DNA from 3 places in the Pseudoalteromonas sp. UG3-2 genome. Region 1 is predicted to be linked to each of the others. Evidence: predicted binding sites of a transcription regulator. Region 1 holds the regulator's gene; each other region holds the start of a gene.

Region 1 (7,136 bases):
CAACACGACTTAACTTTTGGTCGGGCCATGGAAGTGTATACCATGCTGACCATAGGGGATGGCCTGGTTGCACAGATTCCTTCTTTATTGTTGTCGATTGGTACTGCCATTGTTGTGACGCGACAAAACGAGTCGCACAACATGGGCGATCAATTTAAAACTCAGTTAGGCAATGAAAAATCACTGTTTATTGCCTCTGGGATCCTTATCACTATGGGTCTCGTCCCTGGCATGCCTCATGTGGCTTTTTTAAGTTTAGGCGCGCTGCTTGGCTATATTGCGTATTACACTCAGCAACAAAAGAAAAAAGCGGAAATCGAGAAAGCCGAACAAGAAGCCAGCGGAGCTCAGGGCAAAGGCGCGCAACAGCAAGAACAAAAAGAGCTGGGCTGGGACGATGTGCAGCCGGTTGATGTGATCGGACTTGAGGTGGGCTACCGACTCATTCCTTTGGTTGACCAAGCACAAGGTGGCGAGCTATTAAGTCGCATTAAAGGGGTTCGTAAGAAGCTTTCGCAAGAGTTGGGCTTCTTGGTGCCACCAGTGCATATCCGCGATAACTTAGAGCTCGATCCCAATGCCTACAATATTACTCTAATGGGCGTGGGCTCAGGAAACGGTGAACTGAAACATGGTGATGAATTAGCCATTAATCCCGGCCAAGTATTTGGCCCCATTAAAGGCATTGAAACCAAAGATCCGGCGTTTGGTTTGGATGCAGTATGGATTAAGCCGGATCAGAAAGACGAAGCGCACTCATTGGGCTACACAGTGGTGGATGCTGCAACCGTGGTGGCCACTCACATTAGTCAGTTGCTAACCAACAATGCTTCATTGTTGCTGGGCCATGAAGAAGTGCAAAACCTACTCGATATGCTCGCCAAGAGCCACCCACGTTTAGTGGAAGGACTCGTGCCGGATATTCTACCGCTAACAACAGTGGTAAAAGTACTGCAAAACTTACTCAATGAAGGCGTAGCCATTCGCGATATGCGCTCTATTGTTCAGACCCTAGTTGAGTATGGTCCAAGAAGCCAAGACCCCGATGTACTTACGGCTGCAGTGCGAATTTCACTGCGCAGATTAATCGTTCAAGACGCGGTTGGCGGCGAAGAAGAAATCCCTGTCATAACATTGGCGCCTGAGTTGGAACAGATGTTGCATCAGTCACTTCAGAACGCAGGTGATGAGGGGGCAGGTATCGAACCTGGCTTGGCGGAGCGGCTTCAAGAGTCATTACGAGAAGCGCACCATAACCAAGAAATGCTAGGTGACCCGTCCATCTTATTAACCTCAGGTATGTTAAGAAGTGTGCTATCTCGATTTGTTAAACACACTATCCCGGGCTTAAGAGTGATGTCGTATCAAGAAGTACCGGAAGAAAGACAAATCAAGATTGTGAGCTCGGTTGGACAATAGAGGATAAAGGGGCTGTAACATGAAAATTAAACGTTTTTTCGCAAAAGATATGCGTACGGCTTTAAATGAAGTGAAAGAAGAGTTAGGCGCGGATGCGGTTATCATGTCTAACAAAAAGCTGGCTGACGGTGTTGAAATTGTTGCCGCTGTGGATAATGACCGTGCTGCAGCGCCTAAGCCCCAATCACCAGCGCCTGCTACAAACAACGAAGCGCCAGCTAAACAACAGCCTAGTCGTTTTGTACGCCCTGAGCCACGTCAAGCGCAACCGAGCAAACAAGCGCAAGTGGCTGATAGCTTAGAAGCCTTGTTAGAGCGCCAAGCTCCACGGCCGCGTTCACCAGAATTGGCGTCAATGTTTTCACAGTCTGGTATTGATACTGAGCAAATGTTGGCGACAAAGCAAGAACCTCAGCGTCAACCACAACGCTCAGCTCAACCGAGTTATCACAGCAAGCCGCAACCAAGTCGCCAATCTTTTGACTTTGAAGACGATGACTTTGCCGAGTCGCAAAGCTGGTCGGAATCGGATGACTTAGACAGTGGTTTTGGCGATGAGCCAGCGCCAAGTCAGCGCGCTAAGGGCGATGAAATGAGCGACATGCGTGAAGAAATGAATGCCATTCGTCAGCTCCTAGAACATCAAGTTTCAGGATTAATGAGACAGGAAATGGCGCGCCGCGACCCAACTCGTGCATGCTTAGTTGACCGCTTAGAAGGCATGGGGATCGATAAAGATGTGGCAGAGCAAATGGCCTGCTTTATTCCCGATGATGTGTCACGCAAAGAAGCCTGGAATGCATTGTTAAACATGGTGATCAATCAAATGCACACCACCAACAACGACATTCTACGACAAGGTGGGGTGTTTGCTATGGTAGGTCCTACCGGCGTTGGTAAAACCACCACAGTAGCGAAGTTAGCTGCTCTTGGGGCACAAAAATATGGTGCCGATAAAGTTGCCCTGATCACCACAGACACTTACAGAATTGGCGCTTACGAGCAACTGGCCACGTACGGTCGCATTATTGGTTGCCCGGTTAAGCAAGTGAAAGATGCCAATGAACTTGCAGAAGTGCTTTATCATTTACGCAATAAGCGTCTAGTATTAATAGATACAGCCGGAATGAGCCAAAGAGATTTGCGCTTAACTGAGCAGTTAAATACACTTATGCGCAGTGCCCGCGTGGATATTCGTAGTTATCTTGTATTGAGTGCTACGGCGCAAATGAACGTGCTTCAAGAAACCGTAAGACACTTCAAAAAAGTAAATTTAAGTGGCTGTATTTTCACAAAACTTGATGAAAGTCTAAGTTTGGGCGAGATTATTAGTATTGCGATTCAAAATCGCTTGCCAATAGGGTATCTTACTAACGGTCAGCGAGTGCCAGAAGACATTCGCGTCGCAAATGCTCAAAAGCTAGTCAAAAAAGCCGAGCAATTGTATTTAAAAAGAATAAAAGCACAGCACTCTCGACGTGTACCTGTAGCGTCAGAGTCAGTAGGAATGTATGATTAACACAGTTTTAGATCAAGCAAGTGGCCTGCGAAAAATGAGTCAAAGTAGCAACCAAGGTGTAAAAGTGATAGCCGTTACCGGTGGCAAGGGAGGCGTTGGTAAAACCAATGTTTCATTAAACACGGCCATCGCAATGGGACAGCAGGGCCAGCGAGTATTGGTGTTGGATGCCGACTTAGGCTTGGCAAACTGTGATGTCATGTTAGGCCTTAGGGTTGAGAAAAACTTATCTCATGTGTTATCAGGTGAGTGCGAATTAGAAGAAATTTTAGTGGAAGGCCCCGCTGGGATTAAAATTGTGCCAGCAACGTCAGGCTCGCAAAATATGGTTGAGCTGACCCCAGCGGAACATGCTGGTTTAATTCGAGCATTCAGTGAGCTTGATAGCCACTTTGACGTATTAATTGTTGACACCGCAGCAGGTATCTCTGACATGGTGTTAAGCTTTTCCCGCGCTGCCCAAGATGTGGTTGTGGTGGTGTGTGACGAACCTACCTCCATTACGGACGCTTACGCGCTAATTAAAGTGCTCAGTCGTGAGCACGGTGTCTATCGTTTTAAAATTGTTGCAAATATGGTGCGTAGCTTGCGTGAGGGACAAGAGTTGTTTGCTAAACTCTCCAAAGTAACGGACCGATTTTTAGATGTTGCCCTAGAGCTAGTGGCAACCGTGCCATTTGATGAAAACATGCGAAAATCGTCGCGGCGGCAAAAGGCCATCGTCGATTTATTTCCAAGCTCACCAGCGGCTGTGGCAATTAAAGGATTGGCATCGAAAGCGGTTAAATGGCCTGTTCCACATCAACCTTCCGGTCATTTAGAATTTTTTATTGAGCAATTAGTGAATGGGTAATTATGGCTTCACCGGTCAATAGAGCGGCGGGATATCAAACTACAGACCACATCCATAAAGTGGTCGAACGGCATGCACCTCTGGTAAAAAAAGTGGCATGTCACCTCATCGCTCGACTTCCGGCTAGTGTGCAACTGGATGATCTAATCCAGTCGGGCATGATTGGGTTAATTGAAGCCACAAAGAATTTTGATGCCAGTAAAGGAGCCAGCTTTGAAACCTTTGCTGGCATTCGTATTCGTGGCGCTATGCTGGATGAAATGCGGCGTGGCGACTGGGCGCCCCGCTCGGTTCATAAGAACAGTCGAATGGTAGCTGAAGCCATATCAGAGCTTGAAGCAAGCCTCGGGCGAGAGCCAAAAGACACTGAAATCGCTGAAAAACTTGATATTACGCTAGATGAGTACCATCATATTTTACATGATGTAAATGCCAGCAAAGTCATAGGGATTGAGGATTTAGGGGTAGATGAAGATGTCATAACCCCTGCCAACAGCGACTTTGCGCTAGACAAACCGTTTAATAACGTTAAAAATGAACGTTTTAATTCGTCTTTAGTGGAAGCGATAAAATCCTTACCAGAGCGCGATGCGATGGTGTTGTCACTTTACTATAACGATGAAATGAATTTAAAAGAGATTGGCGCCATTCTCGATGTCAGTGAATCTCGAGTAAGTCAAATTCACGGTCAGGCAATGATTAAGCTAAAAGCAAAAATCAATGACTGGATAAATTAAAGTAAATAAATAGTTGGGTTCGAACCTCACTGGAGGAAGTTTTGGATAAGAACATGAAAATTCTCGTGGTTGATGATTTCTCTACTATGAGAAGAATAATCAAAAACCTATTAAGAGATTTAGGCTTTACCAATGTTCAAGAAGCTGATGATGGTAGTACAGCACTTCCGATGCTACAAAATCAGGAGTTTGACTTTGTAGTCACTGATTGGAATATGCCAGGAATGCAGGGCATTGACCTGCTGCGCGCCATTCGTGCAGATGAGAAGTTAAAACACATTCCAGTGCTAATGGTAACGGCGGAAGCAAAAAAAGAGCAGATCGTAGCGGCGGCGCAAGCTGGGGTAAATGGCTACATCGTTAAACCGTTCACAGCAGGTACACTGAAGACCAAGCTTGAAAAAGTATTTGAGCGGTTAGGCTAACAGCAAGGGGGAATGGCCTATGTCTGTGAATGCTGCGCCTCAAATCACACTTGAACAAGCAAAACAGCTAGTAGAGTATCTCGAGCAAGGTGAGCAAGAAAAAGCTGACCAACTTATTTTAGAGGCTGCAAACAAAGAGCAATCTGAGCTTTTCGCTGAGGTCGGTAAGTTGACTCGTCAACTTCATGAGTCGTTAAAAAACTTCGAGCTAGACACGCGACTGGCTGACCTTACCACAGAGGCCATACCGGATGCCAAGCAGCGTTTAAATTACGTCATGGAACTGACGGAGAGCGCTGCCAACAAAACCATGGACGCGGTGGAAGAAAGCTTGCCCTTAGCACAAGATTTGGCCGAAGAAATAGCACAAATAAAGCCCACATGGGATCGCCTAATGAATCGAGATATCGAGCTTGGCGAGTTTAAATCTCTGTGTCACGATCTTGACAGCTTTATGCAGTCGTCTAAAACCCGTACCGATGAACTACAAAGCTTGATGACCAATGTGTTGATGGCCCAAGATTATCAAGATTTGACGGGCCAGGTAATTCGACGCGTTATTGAGCTGGTAAGAGAAGTCGAAGACAGTCTCATCAACCTATTAACTGTTTTCAGCAATGGCGATGAAGAACAGTTACGGGCACAAACGAAAGAAAATGAAGTAAAAACAGCAGAGACTGTCAATGAATTGTCTGGGCCTGAAGGCCCTATTATTGATGCTGAATCGCGAGACGACGTGGTATCAGGTCAAGATGAAGTCGATGACTTGTTATCTAGTTTAGGCTTCTAGTTGGAGAATGAGAGTATGAGCTTTGAAGTCGATGAAGATATCCTCCAGGACTTTCTAGTTGAAGCGGGTGAAATTCTAGAGTTACTATCAGAACAGCTTGTTGAACTAGAAAACAATCCTGAAGATAAGGAACTTCTCAACGCAATTTTCCGTGGCTTCCATACCGTGAAAGGGGGCGCTGGGTTCTTAGGCATGACAGAACTGGTCGATGCCTGCCATGGTGCGGAAAACGTGTTTGATACCTTACGACAAGGTCAAAGAACAGTCACCTCTGAGTTAATGGACGTTATCTTGCAAGCGCTTGATACCATTAATGAGATGTTTTCGTGTATTCAAAGTCGTGAAGAACCAGAAGCGGCCGATCCAGAGTTACTGAAAACGCTACATAAGCTCAGCCAACCAGAGTCAGAAGATGAAGCTGCCGTAGAAGCGCCAGCTGCAGCAACTGACCCAGAACCCGAACCTGACCCCGAACCCGAGAGCCCTGCAGTAAGCGCAGACGACGTGCTGTTTGATATGGATGACAGTGGCGGCGATGATGCGGGTGGTATTGACGAAATTACCGAAGAAGAATTTGAAAACCTACTAGATGAGCTCCATGGCTCAGGTAAAGGGCCTGCACCGACTTCCTCTCAACCAGCTGAACAAGACCAAACTGGTAGCGACGACGGCGATATTACCGATGATGAATTTGACAGTCTATTGGACGAGCTGCATGGCGTAGGTAAATTTGGTGGAGCCACCAATGTTGAGCCACCCCCAGCCGCTCCAGAGCCGCCAGCGGCAAGCCCCAGCTCTGGCTCTGATGACGATGAAGAAATTACCGACGATGAGTTCGAGGCGCTGCTAGATGAATTACATGGTAAGGGCGGGGCGCCAAAGCCGGTAGACGAGCCTGCTCCAGCGCAGCCCAGCAAACCAGAGCCTGCGGCAGCGAAACCAGCGCCAAAGCCTGAGCCGAAGCCGGCTGTAAAACCCGCCGCAAAACCGGAACCGCAAGCCGCTAAGCCCACTGAAGCCCCAGCTGCCGAGCCGAAAAAAGCCGCTGCTGCGCCAGCTAAAAAGCCAGCGCCACAGGCAGAAACCACCGTTCGCGTTGATACTAGCCGGTTAGACGAAATCATGAATATGGTGGGTGAGCTGGTGCTGGTGCGTAATCGCTTGGTGAGCTTAGCCAATAACAGCAACAGCGAGAGCATGGGCAAAGCCATTTCTAATTTGGATGTGGTTACGGCTGATTTGCAAGGCGCGGTGATGAAAACACGGATGCAGCCAATCAAAAAAGTATTTGGCCGCTTCCCACGCGTAGTAAGAGACCTAGCTCGAAGCCTGAAAAAAGAAATAAACTTGGTCTTAGAAGGTGAAGACACCGATTTAGATAAAAACCTTGTGG
Region 2 (7,136 bases), 1.4 Mb from region 1:
TTATCTGGGGCACTTATTTGACCGTGGTTTAAAGCAAGACTTTGACAAAGTAGGCGGCTTTCAAGGGTTTATGAAAGGGGAAGACCTTCATGAGCGTCAGGCGCTGTTTTTCTCTAGTTGCTTTGCGGTAATGGGACATATTGCCAAGTCAAATGGTCGCGTCAGTGAAATTCATATTCAAGCCGCATCAGCATTTATGACCGAAATGGGACTTGAAGGGGAAGAGCGCCGCGAAGCACAACGTGCCTTCAATGCCGGAAAAGCAGCTGACTTTTCGATTAAAGAAGCGGTGGGCGACTTCAAAGAAGCTTTTGCTCGGCGTTATGATTTACGCCAGCTGTTTTTAGAAATTCAAATTCAAATGGCGTTTTGTGATGGCCACGTTTCCGATGCTGAGAAAACTTTACTTAAGCAAGTGGCAAAATCTTTAGGCTTTGCTGAAACGCACTTCTTATTTTTATTAAAGCGTTACCAAGCTGAGTTTGAATTCCGTCGCTCGAATGCAACAGGGCAAGGGCAACGCCACAGTGGTCAACGCCAAGCTGCTGCCGATCCGGGCTTGAGTCGCACTCAAGCTTTAGCGGTGCTGGGGTTAAGTGAAGGCGCCAGTGAACGCGAAATTAAAAAGGCATATCGCAAATTGATGGCGCAACACCACCCCGATAAATTGGTATCGCAAGGCCTGCCAGAGCACATGATGGAAGTGGCTAAACGCAAGAGCCAAGATATTCAAAGCGCTTACGAGTACCTTAAAAAAGCAAGCGCCTAAGGCGGCAACCTAAAGTACCCGTAAAAAGCCCAGCAACTCTTTGCGTAAACGTTGATGCTGAAGCGGATCGGTTTTAACCCCAAATAGCTCGCGTTGGCGGTAGTCGTATTTATTATTACGCAGCGCCCAACGCTTTCTCATGTTGGTGCTGTCGACCACACTGGGGTTGTCAAAAGAATAATAGATATCCAGTAATGCTGGGCTCACCAAAGATAAGTTTGCAGCAAGGTGCTTTTGTCGGGCGGCATTAGGCAGTTGTGGACTTATTACCGTCACCGCATCGATTTGCAAGCTCGGTAAGGTAGCTAAGTGCTCTACAAATACGCCCGCGCTGTTACCAAAGGCCACCACCACCAGTTGCTCTTCTGGGCTTTTGCTAAGGGTGTTGTAGAGCGCTTCAAAGCGGCTAATTAGGGCGGTTTTGTAGTCATCAAGGTTGCGCTCACTGACGCCAGTAAGTACTTTGTTGCCTGCTTGCTGATTTTCTTCAGGAGCCTGAGCACCTAGATCTGGGGGCAAAATATCAGCACTGCTGCTTACCCCTGGAGCGCTAATGGTATAGGTGTCAAAGCCGTCATCACTTAAGCGCTGGGCTAAAAAGCTAATGCCACTGCTGTTGAGTGGCGGCGCTAGCATATCGGGGATTAATACCACTGTCCCAGCTTTGGCGGCTGCCATGTAGGGCTGATGAAAAACATAAAAATCCTCGCCCTCTGATTGCAATGTTAACAGCTCAGAGGACTCATAAAAACGTTCGGCATCTTGTTGGTAAAAATGCTCAAGTGGCGGCGGATTAATGTGCTCAGCAGCTAGGGCGGTGCCACATAAACCCCAGACAATAAATAAGAAAACGATGATAATCATAACGTAATAGCATCCACAAACATGATAATATCAACTCGCTTAATTAAGTGGTCTATTTGAGGCAAGAAAATGTGTCGATAACCAGGCAAAAATTTTGCTATTTAGTTGTTCTAAATAAGAAATTTTTAGCGCAGTTAGCGTCAGATTTACTCCCTCAAATTGAGCAAGTATTAATGCGGGTTGATATTAATTATCGGCAACGAAGTGAAAAGCTTTAGCGGTCGCTATTTAGCGTGAAATTACGGTAAGATTAGCGCCATAAAAATACAAAGGAGAGCATGAGTGCAGTATCAAGATAGCAAACGCGACTATCTCTGGATGTTTCTGAAGGGGGCTGGAATGGGCGCTGCTGACGTAGTCCCTGGGGTTTCTGGTGGAACCATTGCTTTTATTACCGGAATTTACGCGCGTTTCTTAGCGGCGATAAAAAGTGTTGATTTAGAGGCCTTGCGGCTGCTCAAACAACAAGGGGTGAAAGCAACTTGGCAGCACATCGATGGCAACTTTTTAACTGCGGTATTCTCTGGCTTAATTGTCAGCGCAGCTTCATTGGCGAAAGTTATTACTTACTTACTCGCTAATTATCAGTTGTTGGTGTGGTCGTTCTTTTTTGGCCTAATTGTGGCGTCGTTTATTCACGTAGCAAAACAAGTGACGCGTTGGCGGTTAGTAAATATCAGTGCTTGTGTTATCGGGGCTGTGATTGCCTTTATCATTACCTCGCTCTCGCCCGCAGAAGCCCAGGCTTCACCCATGATGTTCTTCTTATCTGGCACCATTGCCATTTGTGCCATGATTTTACCGGGGATCTCAGGCAGCTTTATTTTGCTGTTACTGGGCATGTATGGCCATGTGCTGTTGGCAGTAACCCAGTTACAAATATTGCTGATTGGTTTATTTTTATTGGGCTGTGTGGTTGGCTTAATGTCGTTTTCGCGGTTGCTAAGTTGGCTATTTAAGCACTATGAACAAGTGACTTTTGCGCTGTTGTCGGGGTTTTTAATTGGTTCCTTAAACCTTTTGTGGCCATGGAAGCAGGTACTCACCACCTATGTTAATTCCAGTGGCGTAGAAAAACCGCTGACTCAAGCAAACATTTGGCCATGGCAGTACAGCGAGATTTATGGCCAAGCACCGCAAACCCTTGCTTGTGTGCTGCTGGCGGTCGCCGGTTTGGCGCTTATTCTCGCCATAGAGAAAATTTCTCAGCGCTATTAAAAAACGGCTCTGCACTACTCGCAGAGCCCGCTATTATTATGCTTTGGTACGAAACCAACCAGTAACAGATAGCCGTGGTCCCTTGGCATAAGGGGCGACATAAGTCACCGAGTGCAATTTTTTGACGTCAAACACCACTAAGGAGTTGAACCTTGGTGCGTAGCTGGTGGTTGGCGTGCCATCTCTTTCAAACAGCTGCAGTAATCCACCCCAATCCGGGTGCCAGTTTTTGCTCACACCCAATACATAAGCATACACTCGGCCTTCAGATTCAACTACATCGGTATGGCGAGTGAGATACTGGCCACTGATGTAACGAGTGGCCTGCGCTGAGGTGTGAATGATCTGCTCGCCACTGATGTCTGAGATCAGTTGTTGCAGGGCGGCAGCATTGAGACTTTGGTACAATTGGTTTAAGACGCTCGGACTATGCGCTCCAACTGAGTGTCTGCAGTACATAAACCCGAGCCCTTGGGCGGCGTCACTATAGATATCTTCAAATAGTACTTGGCGCTCCTGTGGGGTAAGCGCCCCAAGCTGCTGATCAGTGACTGTTTTTACCTTATTTTGGTGAAAAAGTGCGGTGTTATAGTCTAATCCGAGCAAGCATTGGTGCAACTGTTCGGCGTCGTTGTCTGCCAAGATATTGTCTATGCGCGCAAAGCCATCGCTAGTTAATTGTTGTTGTAATGAAGCTTGTTGCTGTTGCGTAAGTTGAAGCATGAAGTACCTATTGCTGGTTGTGTTAGACTTCTGTCCAATGCTGATATTCATTTTACTATGCTAAAGTGAGCGCGGCTGAATTGCCATCCTTCTGCACTCATCAATGGGCAAAAAAATGAAAACCACAGGAACACTGCTTTTTCTTTGTGCTGGACTCATGCTCCTACCATTTAAGGCGCTAGCAGCACAAGGAACCCTAGATCTCACTGACTCCACCTTAGGCATGCTTTGTATTATTGTGTTTGTCTTAGCATATACCCTAGTGATGTTGGAAGAAAAACTCCATATGCGAAAATCTAAACCGGTTTTGGTCGCAGCTGGTTTGATTTGGCTCATGATCGGCGCGTTTTATGTTAATCAGGGCCAGCCAGATGTCACCGAGCACGCCTTTCGCCATAACTTGTTAGAATTTGCCGAGCTAATGCTGTTTTTACTGGTGGCCATGACTTATATCAATGCCCTAGAAGAGCGGCGCCTATTCGATGCCCTGCGGGCATGGATGATCCAAAAAGGCTTTAGCTATCAAAATCTTTTTTGGATCACCGGTTTCTTATCCTTTTTTATTTCTCCCATTGCCGATAACTTAACTACGGCATTACTGATGTGTGCGGTGGTGATGAAAGTGGCTGAAGGTGACAGGGCCTTTATCAACCTTAGCTGCATCAATATTGTCATTGCTGCCAATGCCGGTGGCGCGTTCAGTCCATTTGGTGATATTACCACCTTAATGGTGTGGCAATCTGGCATGGTGCATTTTAGTGAGTTTTTGGTGCTGTTTGTGCCTGCTTTAGTGAACTACCTCGTGCCCGCGGCCATCATGAGTTATTTCGTCGCGGCAAAAAAACCGTCTGCGGTCTATGAGCGCGTTGAGCTCAAACGTGGCGCATTGCGAATTTTGGCGCTGTTTTTACTTACGGTAGCCACCGCGGTGTTGTGCCACAGCCTGCTGCATCTGCCTCCGGTATTGGGCATGATGATGGGATTAGGCTACTTGCAATTTTTTGGCTATTTTTTGCGCATGACATTACCAGGTTCATTAGCGCGAAAGCGGGCTATGGCAGAGCGTGAAGGCGATAAAAAGCGCTTAGAAAAGCTCGGTAGTGTGGTGCCATTTGATGTCTTTAGTAAGGTATCTCGTGCCGAGTGGGACACTTTACTGTTTTTCTACGGTATCGTCATGTGCGTTGGTGGCCTTGGCTTCTTAGGCTATTTAAGTCTTATGTCAGAGTTTTTATATGGGCAATGGTCAGCGACTTATGCCAATGTCTTTTTAGGTATTATTTCCGCTGTTATCGATAACATTCCGGTGATGTTTGCGGTATTAGCGATGCAACCCGAGATGTCACACGGCCATTGGTTGCTGATCACACTTACCGCTGGCGTAGGGGGAAGTTTGTTGTCGGTTGGTTCCGCAGCAGGTGTGGCGTTAATGGGGCAAGCTCGAGGTTATTATACCTTTTTAGGTCATTTAAAATGGACACCGGTTATTTTCTTAGGCTATGCCGCGAGCATTGTTTGCCACCTGTGGTTAAACGAGGGGGCTTTCAGTGTGTTTGGTTAGTCTGGCGGCCAAAGCTGTGTTTTTACAGCTCTGCCAAATAACTCTGGTAGCGCTTAACCCATTGCGGTGAAACGGGTTTTTGCTGTTGTAATATCTCGGCGATATCACTTTGCAGCAGCTGGCCTTGTACTTTGCCAATCATCACGGGGGTCGTCACCGAGCCTGAGGTTATGGTTTCTACTGCGGCAATTCCCAGTTCAGTGGCGAGAATTCGGTCTTCTGCGCTTGGCGCGCCACCACGTTGAATATGGCCAAGTACACACATGGCCGCGTTTATCTCGGTCTGGTTATTCAGCTGTGCTTTTAGGGCTTGTGCGCCTCCGGGCCAAAGGTTCTCAGCCAGTACTATCATAAAGCTGCCATGCTTTTGCTGTTGTTTAGTAATGGCTGCAATTAATTGTGCTTCGATGGCTTGGTGGTTGTTGGGGTCACAGTTCTCAAAGGACAAGATGGCCTCGGCGCCACAGCTAATACCAACGTGAAAAGCGATGTGGCCATTGTGGCGACCCATCACCTCAGTGATAAAGACGCGTTCAAAGGCATTGGCGGTATCCCGAATTTTATCAATGGCGCTGGTGGCTGTGTTGACCGCTGTAGAAAAGCCAATGGTGTTATCACAGCCGGCTAAATCATTGTCTATGGTACCGGGCAAACCAATAAGCGTCCCTTGCCAATGTTGCCAAAGCGCCTCCAAGCCACGAAATGAGCCATCGCCGCCAATAACAATAAGGGCATCTACGTGCAGTTTACGCAAGCTGTTTGCCGCTTGTTGTACGCCTTCTTCAGTGTGCATGGCCGGACACCGAGCACTTTTTAAAATGGTGCCACCTTGCTGCGTTATATCGGTGACACTCTGCGCCGATAGGTTGCAGAACTCTTGTTCAATTAAGCCGTTATAGCCATGATAAAAGCCAATACATTCAAACCCACAGCGTAGCGCTGACAGTGTCACTGAGCGAATAGCAGAGTTCATTCCCGGGGCATCGCCGCCGCTGGTTAGTATGGCAATCTTTTTACTCATAGGGCATTCCTTGAATGGCGCTTAGGTGATCATGGTAATGGTATACTACGATATCTGCAGGCTATCAAGTTGATCTAGATTGGTATTATGAAGAGGCTGGAAAAGAAAACGGCGCAGTAATCAAGCACTGTGCCGTTTGCTGTTATTGCTGTGCGATCTTTTTTTCTAACTCTTCGCGTTGTGCTGTAGGTAGGTTGTCTACCACAATTTGGTAGGAGTCATCGATCATTTTTTTAATCGCGTCCGCAGGTACTGTGCCATCTAAAATCACTGTATTCCACAGTCGCTTGTTCATGTGATAACCAGGTACCACTGATTCGTACTTATCACGTAACAATAAGGCTTCATCAGGGTCGCACTTTACATTTAACCACCAAACCGGTTCACCATTGTCATCGACTTGCCCCTCTTTCCCCTCAGTCAAAGTGGCAAACATTTTATGTTGAACCTTATATACATCTACATCTTGTGCGAAAGGTTTCGTAATAAACGTTGCAGGTTTGGCCTGCAAATATTCATGTACGCTTTTCTGATCCATAGCCCGTGTCCTTGAAGTAACAGTTAATACAACATGAAGTTAAGTTTAGCAGCTCTAAGGATAATACTGTAATTGTGTATCGGTAAAAACTATCAGATCGTCTATACCAAAGCGTGATAACGCAGAAAATTCTTGAATAAGTACAGACTTTTCATGATTTTTCTATACAACTCTCAATTTATCGTAAGACTGCAATAAAAAGTACTTTTATTCATTAAGATAGGGTTTTAGAAAGTCTATTTTAACTTTCTGACTGCGGCCTTCCTAACGGTACTTAATATCCGGCTTAACTTTCATAACTAAAGTGGACAATGCTTGGAAACAATTGCCAACGCTTTATTTCCATACTTGCCACATCCCCAGCGGGGGAGTTCACCAAAGCACGTGTGCTAATTCGCATGCTTGTGCGTTTTGGTGACAGAAATAGCGTTCACTTTGACTT
Region 3 (7,136 bases), 3.1 Mb from region 1:
TATCGTACCAAGACCGGCGACTGGTATCAGCTCGATGCTTCCAACGGCTTACCTTATGGCTCCATTTTTTCCTTGCACTTTGATAAAAATAACCAGCTGATCTGGGTTAGCACCATGAAAGGTGTGTATCGCATGCCCGTGAAACAGTTCAGCACTAAGATAGAAAGCCTTAAGGTTGAGCAAGTGATCAGTCCGTTTGACCGTCAGCTCGATGGTCGACCTAGTCAATGCTGTTCAGGGCTTGGCCATGATGCGGTGGTAGAAACTGATGAAGCGATTTTTTATCCCAGCTTACAGGGAGTGGTGGAGATACCTAAAAACGTCCAGCTGTTCGGCGGCGGGGATTTACAGCCACGTTTTGAATCCCTGGTCACAGACGAGCGCACATTAAGCTCAAACGCGCTCACTTCTGAGGTTGAACTCGATACCTCAGAGCGTGACTTAACCATTAATTATACTGCGATTGATTTTTACGCCCCCCACAGCATTGAGTTTCGCTATCGCTTAGAAGGGCATGATAGTCAATGGCGCGATGCTCAGTCTCGTCGTGAGGCGATTTATACCAACTTGCCACCAGGCAACTTTCGCTTTCTACTAGAAGTAAAGCGGCAAGGGCAAGACTGGGAGCAAGCAAAAACCTTGGCACTGGATATTCTGATGCCGCGGCGCTTTGACGAAACCGTGTACTTCAGGCTGTTTATTACCTGTGCCTTTGTGTTTATGTTCTACCTGATCTTTTGGGTCTTCAGAGCGCAAGAAAGGCGCAAGCAGGCCGCTTTAGAAGATTTAGTTGCTGAACGTACCACCGAGTTACGTAAGGCCAATGAAAAGCTTAACCAGGTCAATACTCAGCTAAAACTGGTGAGCCACTCTGATGAGCTCACTGGGCTGCGGAGCCGCCGCTTCTTGTTCGACCAATTACCCAAAGACGTTGAGCACTATCAGCGCAACGCGCAATCCCTACAGGCACAAAATAAGAGCCTAGTATTGATGATCATGAATATCGACAACTTCAGCAAGATCAATGATTCTTATGGGCCCATTGGCGGCGATAGTTGCTTACAACAGTTAGCCACGTTACTGAATACTCGTACCCAAGGCTCGGATTATGTGGTGCGGTGGAGTGGCGATGAGTTCTTATTGTTGCTCAGGGATTTCAGTCGCGATCACATTGAAGAATACGTTAGCGACTTGTGTAAGGCCATTGCAGAGACGGATTATTTATTACCTAACGGTAAGTCCACCAAGCTAACGGTATCCATGGGCTGGTCTTATTACCCGCTGCCGCTGTTAGGTGGCAAGGTAATTGGTTGGGAGTCGTCGGTGAATTTAGCGGATATTGCCCTGCACCAAGTGAAACAGCGCGGAGGCGATGGCGCCGCCACCATCATCTTTGATGAGCAACTGGATGCCTTTGAATTTGAACAAAGTGCCAACATAGAGGCGCAATTGGAGTTACTCCAGAGCAATGGCTTAGCCGACGTTAAAGTCTGGATGCGCTAGTAGTATTAATCACTGGGGTTTACTTAAGCGCATGAATAAAAAAGGCTTCTTAGTAGAAGCCTTTTTCGTATTTGGTGCGAGCGACAACGGCCGCGTTATTGTTGCATCCAGCGGTTGATTTGCTCGCGGATCCCGTCGCTGCTTAAGCCTAGTTCGGCATGAATTTCACCTTGAGTTCCGTGTTTAATGAACTCATCCGGTAAACCTAGTAGCTTCACAGGCTTGCTGTAGCCTTGGGCGGCAAAGTACTCAATCACCGCCGAGCCAGCGCCGCCAGCAATGGCGTTATCTTCTAGGGTGACAAAACGCTCGTGACTACCCACAAGCTCATCCAGCAGTACGGTGTCGAGTGGCTTAACAAAGCGCATATCCACCAAGGTCGCGTTCAGCTCGGCGGCCAATTCTGTGGCATTGTCCAATAAGGTACCAAAGTTTAAAATAGCCAGCTTTTCACCTTCGCGGACTACTTTGGCTTTGCCTATTTCTAGTGCCGTCATGGTCTGACTGACTTCAGCACTGCCTGCGCTACCACGAGGATAACGTACAGCAGCCGGTTGCTGTAATAAATGACCAGTGTAAAGCATCTGACGACACTCATTTAAATCACTCGGGGCCATCACCACCAAATTAGGAATACAACGTAAGAAGCTTAAATCGTACGCACCTTGGTGAGTTTCTCCATCAGCACCCACCACACCAGCGCGGTCAATAGCAAACAGGACTGGTAAGTTCTGTAGTGCCACATCGTGAATAAGCTGATCGTATGCCCGTTGTAAAAACGTCGAGTAAATCGCCACAACCGCGTTCAAGCCTTCACAGGCAAATCCTGCACCAAGGGTCACGGCGTGTTGCTCGGCAATGGCAACATCAAAATATTGCTGTGGATACTCTTTTGAGAAGCGCACTAGCCCAGAGCCTTCGCGCATAGCCGGCGTTATGGCCATCAGCTTGCTGTCTTCGGCGGCCATGTCACAGAGCCAGTCGCCAAACACTTTTGAGAAGGTCGGGGCACTGGGTTTGGATTTCGGTAGACTGTGCACGCTAGGATCAAACTTAGGCACGCCGTGGTAGCCAATAGGATCGGCTTCTGCAGGTTTGTACCCTTTGCCTTTTTGCGTCTTGATGTGCAGCAGTTGCGGGCCTTTTAGGCTGCGCATATTACGCAGCGTGTCGACTAACATGCCAACATCATGGCCGTCGATGGGGCCAATATAGTTAAAGCCCAGCTCTTCGAAGAAAGTCCCCGGTATAATCATACCTTTGAGGTGTTCTTCCATTCTTCCAGCCAGCTCTTTCACCGGCGGTACTCCTGAAAGCAGCTTTTTGCTGCCTTCACGAATATTGGTGTAAAAGCTGCCAGAAAGAATTTTTGCAAACTGGTTGTTCAATGCCCCGACGTTTTCAGAAATCGACATTTCATTATCGTTGAGGATCACCAGCATATCTGGATTGACGTCGCCAGCGTGATTCATGGCTTCAAATGCCATGCCCGCGGTCATGGCACCATCGCCAATCACCGCCACCGTTTTTCTGCCTTGGCCTTCTTTTTCAGCGGCAATGGCCATAGCCAATGCGGCAGAAATAGACGTACTTGAGTGACCGACACTAAAGGTATCGTATTCACTTTCGCCACGATAAGGGAACGGGTGGAGGCCATCTTTTTGGCGAATGCTATGCATTTGGTCACGGCGACCTGTGAGTATTTTGTGGGGGTAGGCTTGATGGCCAACGTCCCAAACTAACCTGTCGGTTGGGGTCGAGTAGACGTAGTGCAATGCCACTGTAAGCTCAACGGTGCCTAAACCCGAAGCAAGATGGCCACTGCTTTGTGACACTGAATCGAGTAAGTAGGCACGTAACTCATCACTAAGCGCCATTAACTTGTGTTGTGGTAGTTGACGAAGCTGACTCGGTTCGTCAATTAACGCCAATAAAGGATACTTGCTGCTATCAAGTTTCATGGTAATTATCAGAGTCCTAAGCGAGCCTGTGCAAGCAAATTGGTATAAATTGGCACGACTCACTGCAAAGTTATTAAAATTCTTCAGCAACTGGTCATATTATTACGTTCACCAGTTTTTACAAAGCAATTGTGTCTTTTTTCTTACGCCTGAGTGCTTAATGATCTCTGGCAATAATATAATTGGCTAACGCCGCCAGGGTTTGCGTATTTCCTGGTACATCCTCTAAGGCTTGCAAGGCGGTATCTATCAACTGCTCTGCTTTCAGTTGTGCTTGTGGTAGTCCAAGTAATGCTGGGTAGGTCGCTTTGTTGTGACCTAGGTCCGAGCCTTGTGGTTTGCCCAGTGTAGCCGTATCGCCCTCAACATCAAGAATGTCATCTCTAACCTGAAAGGCCAGACCAATGGCGTTACCATAGGTACGCATGGCGCTACGCACTTGATCAGTGATGGTATCGCTGCGGCCGCACAGCAAGCCCAGTTCAATAGCGCTGTTCAGTAAGGCACCGGTTTTTAAGCGGTGAATACGCTCAAGTTCGCTGATGGTGATGGCTTTATCTGTGGCGGCGATATCAAGCGCTTGCCCACCCACCATACCTTGCAACCCTGAGGCTTTAGCCAACACTTGGATCATCTGCAGTTGCTGTTGCTGGCTGACTGCAAAGCTGTGATTGCTTAGCAACTCAAACGCCAAGGTTTGTAGGGCGTCGCCTGCTAAAATGGCCGTTGCTTCATCATACATAACATGACAAGTCGGGCGCCCGCGCCTGAGATCGTCGTCGTCCATGGCTGGCAAGTCATCGTGAACCAAAGAGTAACTGTGAATACATTCAATGGCTGCCGCAGCACGGTTAAGGTCTTCAGCGTCAGCGCCAAACAGCTCACCTGTACTGAATACTAAAAATGGCCGTAACCGTTTGCCGCCATTTTCGATGCTGTATCGAGTTGCTGCTTTGATGGTGTCATCGGTGTCGAGCTGTTGTGCAAAGTAGTCGACAATGGTGCTTTCTACTCGAGATTTGGCACGTTCTAATTGTGTGTGTAGTTCGTTGGACATTATGCTTCGTTATCAAATGGCTTTAACTGCGCTTGTTCGCCTTCGCCCATTAAAATGGCAACCTGTTGTTCAGCTTGTTGGAGCTTTTGATTGGAGGCGTTGGCCAGCTTAATGCCGCGCTCAAACTGTTTTAATGCTTGGTCAAGCGCTAAACTGCCATTTTCCATATCTGCAACAATTTGCTCAAGTTCTTGCATGGCTTCTTCAAAGCTTAAGTTTTCTGGTTTTTTAACCGCCATAAGTAACATTGACCTGTAATATGAAAGTGCAGCAATTTTAGGGGGATTGGGCGCAGAGGTCAAAAAAACCCGCGACTTTTTGATCCCAGTGCGTATCGTCATCACAAGATCTGCTATAAACTCGCATTTTAAACACTTTTTAATATAATAGTGTTAAGTTGTAGCAAAACTTGCCGATAAACCGAATAATAATAACTGCGTGATTTATCACAAATAACTTCCCCCGGAGGACATGTGGATTTAGCAACGGTAATAGGGATCCTGGGTGCCATAGGTTTGATTATTATGTCTATGGTACTAAGTAGTGATGGCCAGGTCGCGATGTTCTATAACACGCCTTCCGTCGTTATCGTATTTGGTGGCTCGATCTTCATCGTGTTATCCAACTTTACCTTAGGTCAGTTCTTTGGCATCGGTAAAGTGGCCGCAAAGGCCTTTATGTTCAAAATTGAAACCCCAGAAGAATTGATCGAAAAAGCCGTTGAACTTGCTGACTCTGCTCGTAAAGGGGGCTTTTTGGCGCTGGAAGAAGCGGAAATTCCCAACCAGTTTATGCGTAAGGGCGTAGACATGCTGGTGGATGGTCACGATGCCGACGTGGTACGTGCTACCTTACAAAAAGACATTGCATTAACGACCAATCGCCATGAAATGGGGGCGGGGTTATTTAAATCACTGGCAGATATTGCTCCGGCAATGGGGATGATTGGTACCCTTATCGGGCTAGTGGCGATGCTATCTAACATGGATGACCCAAAAGCCATCGGTCCGGCAATGGCCGTGGCACTCTTAACCACTTTGTATGGTGCCTTCTTAGCCAACGTGGTTGCTATCCCAATTCAAACCAAGTTGGAATTGCGTAAAGACGAAGAAGAGCGCAACCAACGCCTCATTCTGGATGCGGTGTTAGGCATTCAAGATGGTCAAAATCCGAAAGTCATTGAAGGTATTCTGAAAAATTATTTACCTGAGTCTAAGCGTGGTGTCGAGGCCGAGGAGTAACTATGTCAGATGAAAAAGAATGCAAATGTCCACCGCCTGGCCTGCCGGCTTGGATGGGGACGTTTGCCGATCTGATGTCGTTGCTAATGTGCTTTTTCGTATTGCTATTGGCTTTCTCGGAAATGGACGTGCTTAAGTTTAAGCAAATTGCAGGCTCAATGAAGTTTGCTTTCGGGGTGCAAAACAAAATTGAAGTAAAAGACATTCCCAAGGGCACCAGCGTCATTGCGATGGAGTTCACGCCAGGTAAACCAGAACCCACTCCCATTGAAACCATTCAACAACAAACCGTTGAGATGACCCAGCAAATGCTGGAATTTCAAGCGGGCGATGAGTCATCAGCAGGGGGGCGTCAGGAGCAGCGTGGCAACAAACGTGGCGGTGAGTCTTCGAGCACTGCTCAGCAACAGGCCTCTACACAGGCCGTTGCTTCTGCCGATCAAGAACAAGTTAACGAGTTGGTGAAAAAGATAGCGCAGCAGTTAGAAAAGCAAATTATGGACGGCGCTATTGAACTGGAGTCACTGGGGCAACAAATCATTATCCGCATTCAAGAGAACGGCTCTTTTCCCGCCGGTAGCGCGTTTTTACAGCCCAAATTTGAGCCTGTGATTGAAGATATTGCCGAGTTACTTAAAGACGTACCTGGTGAAATCACCGTATCAGGCCACACCGATGATTTTCGCGTTACCAATGAGCTTTATTCCAATAACTGGGACTTATCTGCCACTCGAGCGGTGGCGGTAGCCAGCGTAATGGAGGGAGTTCCGGGTTTTGATAAAAACCGCATGGTGGTAGTAGGGCACGCCGACACTCGGCCGTTGGTTCCCAATGAAACCAACGCTGACAGGCGCCGCAACCGCCGCGTAGAGATTTCTATTCTGCAAGGCAAGCCGAAAGAATCTGATCCCATTGAAGTAAGAGAAAATTAATTACATCTTATTACGCAACAGTTATTCTCATTGTCAATGTTGCAACCTTGTGGCGTTAATAAGCTTTTGGCAGCTAAGAAAGCGGCGCAAGACCTAAAGCAGCATGGCGAGACTAGCTGCTAAGCAGCCAGTCACGAATGGCGTTTAGCCAAGGCTTGGGATCAATCCCGCCATTTGCATAAATTGCGAAGAGATGATCATTATCCCAAACAGAGCGGCTAACCCCAGCCCCAGGTTTCCACCTTTCACTCGATAGCCTTCAGCGCCTCGTATTTTTCGTTGCTTCCAGACCATGGCTACAGGCAGGAAAACCGCTAACACAACCAGTGCAATGGCGGCGTAACCCAGTGCCATAATAAACCCTTTAGGATAAAACAAGGCAAAGCCCAGCGGTGGCAAAAAGGTAATTAGCGCGGTTTTAATGCGATCTTTACTGGTATTT

Evidence for each region. The regulator FliA, encoded in region 1, starts transcription of late flagellar genes. The targets are predictions, from matches to a motif close to CTAAAGNTNNNNNNNNNNNNGCCGATA.
Region 2: a site for FliA is predicted at 1,825-1,851, ahead of R3P39_RS10050 (DUF3530 family protein). Genes of this name have one in related genera too.
Region 3: a site for FliA is predicted at 4,913-4,939, ahead of pomA (flagellar motor protein PomA). Genes of this name have one in related genera too.

What each region holds. Positions count from the first base shown of each region.
Region 1 is NZ_JAWLJU010000002.1:112,514-119,649, forward strand. Features, by position in the region: gene flhA (flagellar biosynthesis protein FlhA) at 1-1,419, shown strand, start outside; gene flhF (flagellar biosynthesis protein FlhF) at 1,439-2,938, shown strand; gene R3P39_RS03850 (MinD/ParA family protein) at 2,931-3,791, shown strand; gene R3P39_RS03855 (RNA polymerase sigma factor FliA) at 3,794-4,528, shown strand; gene cheY (chemotaxis response regulator CheY) at 4,570-4,953, shown strand; gene R3P39_RS03865 (protein phosphatase CheZ) at 4,973-5,743, shown strand; gene R3P39_RS03870 (chemotaxis protein CheA) at 5,759-7,136, shown strand, end outside.
Region 2 is NZ_JAWLJU010000002.1:1,501,313-1,508,448, reverse strand. Features, by position in the region: gene djlA (co-chaperone DjlA) at 1-769, shown strand, start outside; gene R3P39_RS10050 (DUF3530 family protein) at 779-1,633, opposite strand; gene R3P39_RS10045 (DUF368 domain-containing protein) at 1,916-2,851, shown strand; gene R3P39_RS10040 (2OG-Fe(II) oxygenase) at 2,888-3,574, opposite strand; gene nhaD (sodium:proton antiporter NhaD) at 3,690-5,135, shown strand; gene R3P39_RS10030 (6-phosphofructokinase) at 5,158-6,156, opposite strand; gene R3P39_RS10025 (MmcQ/YjbR family DNA-binding protein) at 6,299-6,694, opposite strand.
Region 3 is NZ_JAWLJU010000002.1:3,233,422-3,240,557, forward strand. Features, by position in the region: gene R3P39_RS17740 (two-component regulator propeller domain-containing protein) at 1-1,503, shown strand, start outside; gene dxs (1-deoxy-D-xylulose-5-phosphate synthase) at 1,599-3,464, opposite strand; gene ispA ((2E,6E)-farnesyl diphosphate synthase) at 3,622-4,521, opposite strand; gene xseB (exodeoxyribonuclease VII small subunit) at 4,521-4,760, opposite strand; gene pomA (flagellar motor protein PomA) at 4,995-5,762, shown strand; gene R3P39_RS17765 (flagellar motor protein MotB) at 5,765-6,694, shown strand; gene R3P39_RS17770 (aromatic amino acid transport family protein) at 6,839-7,136, opposite strand, start outside.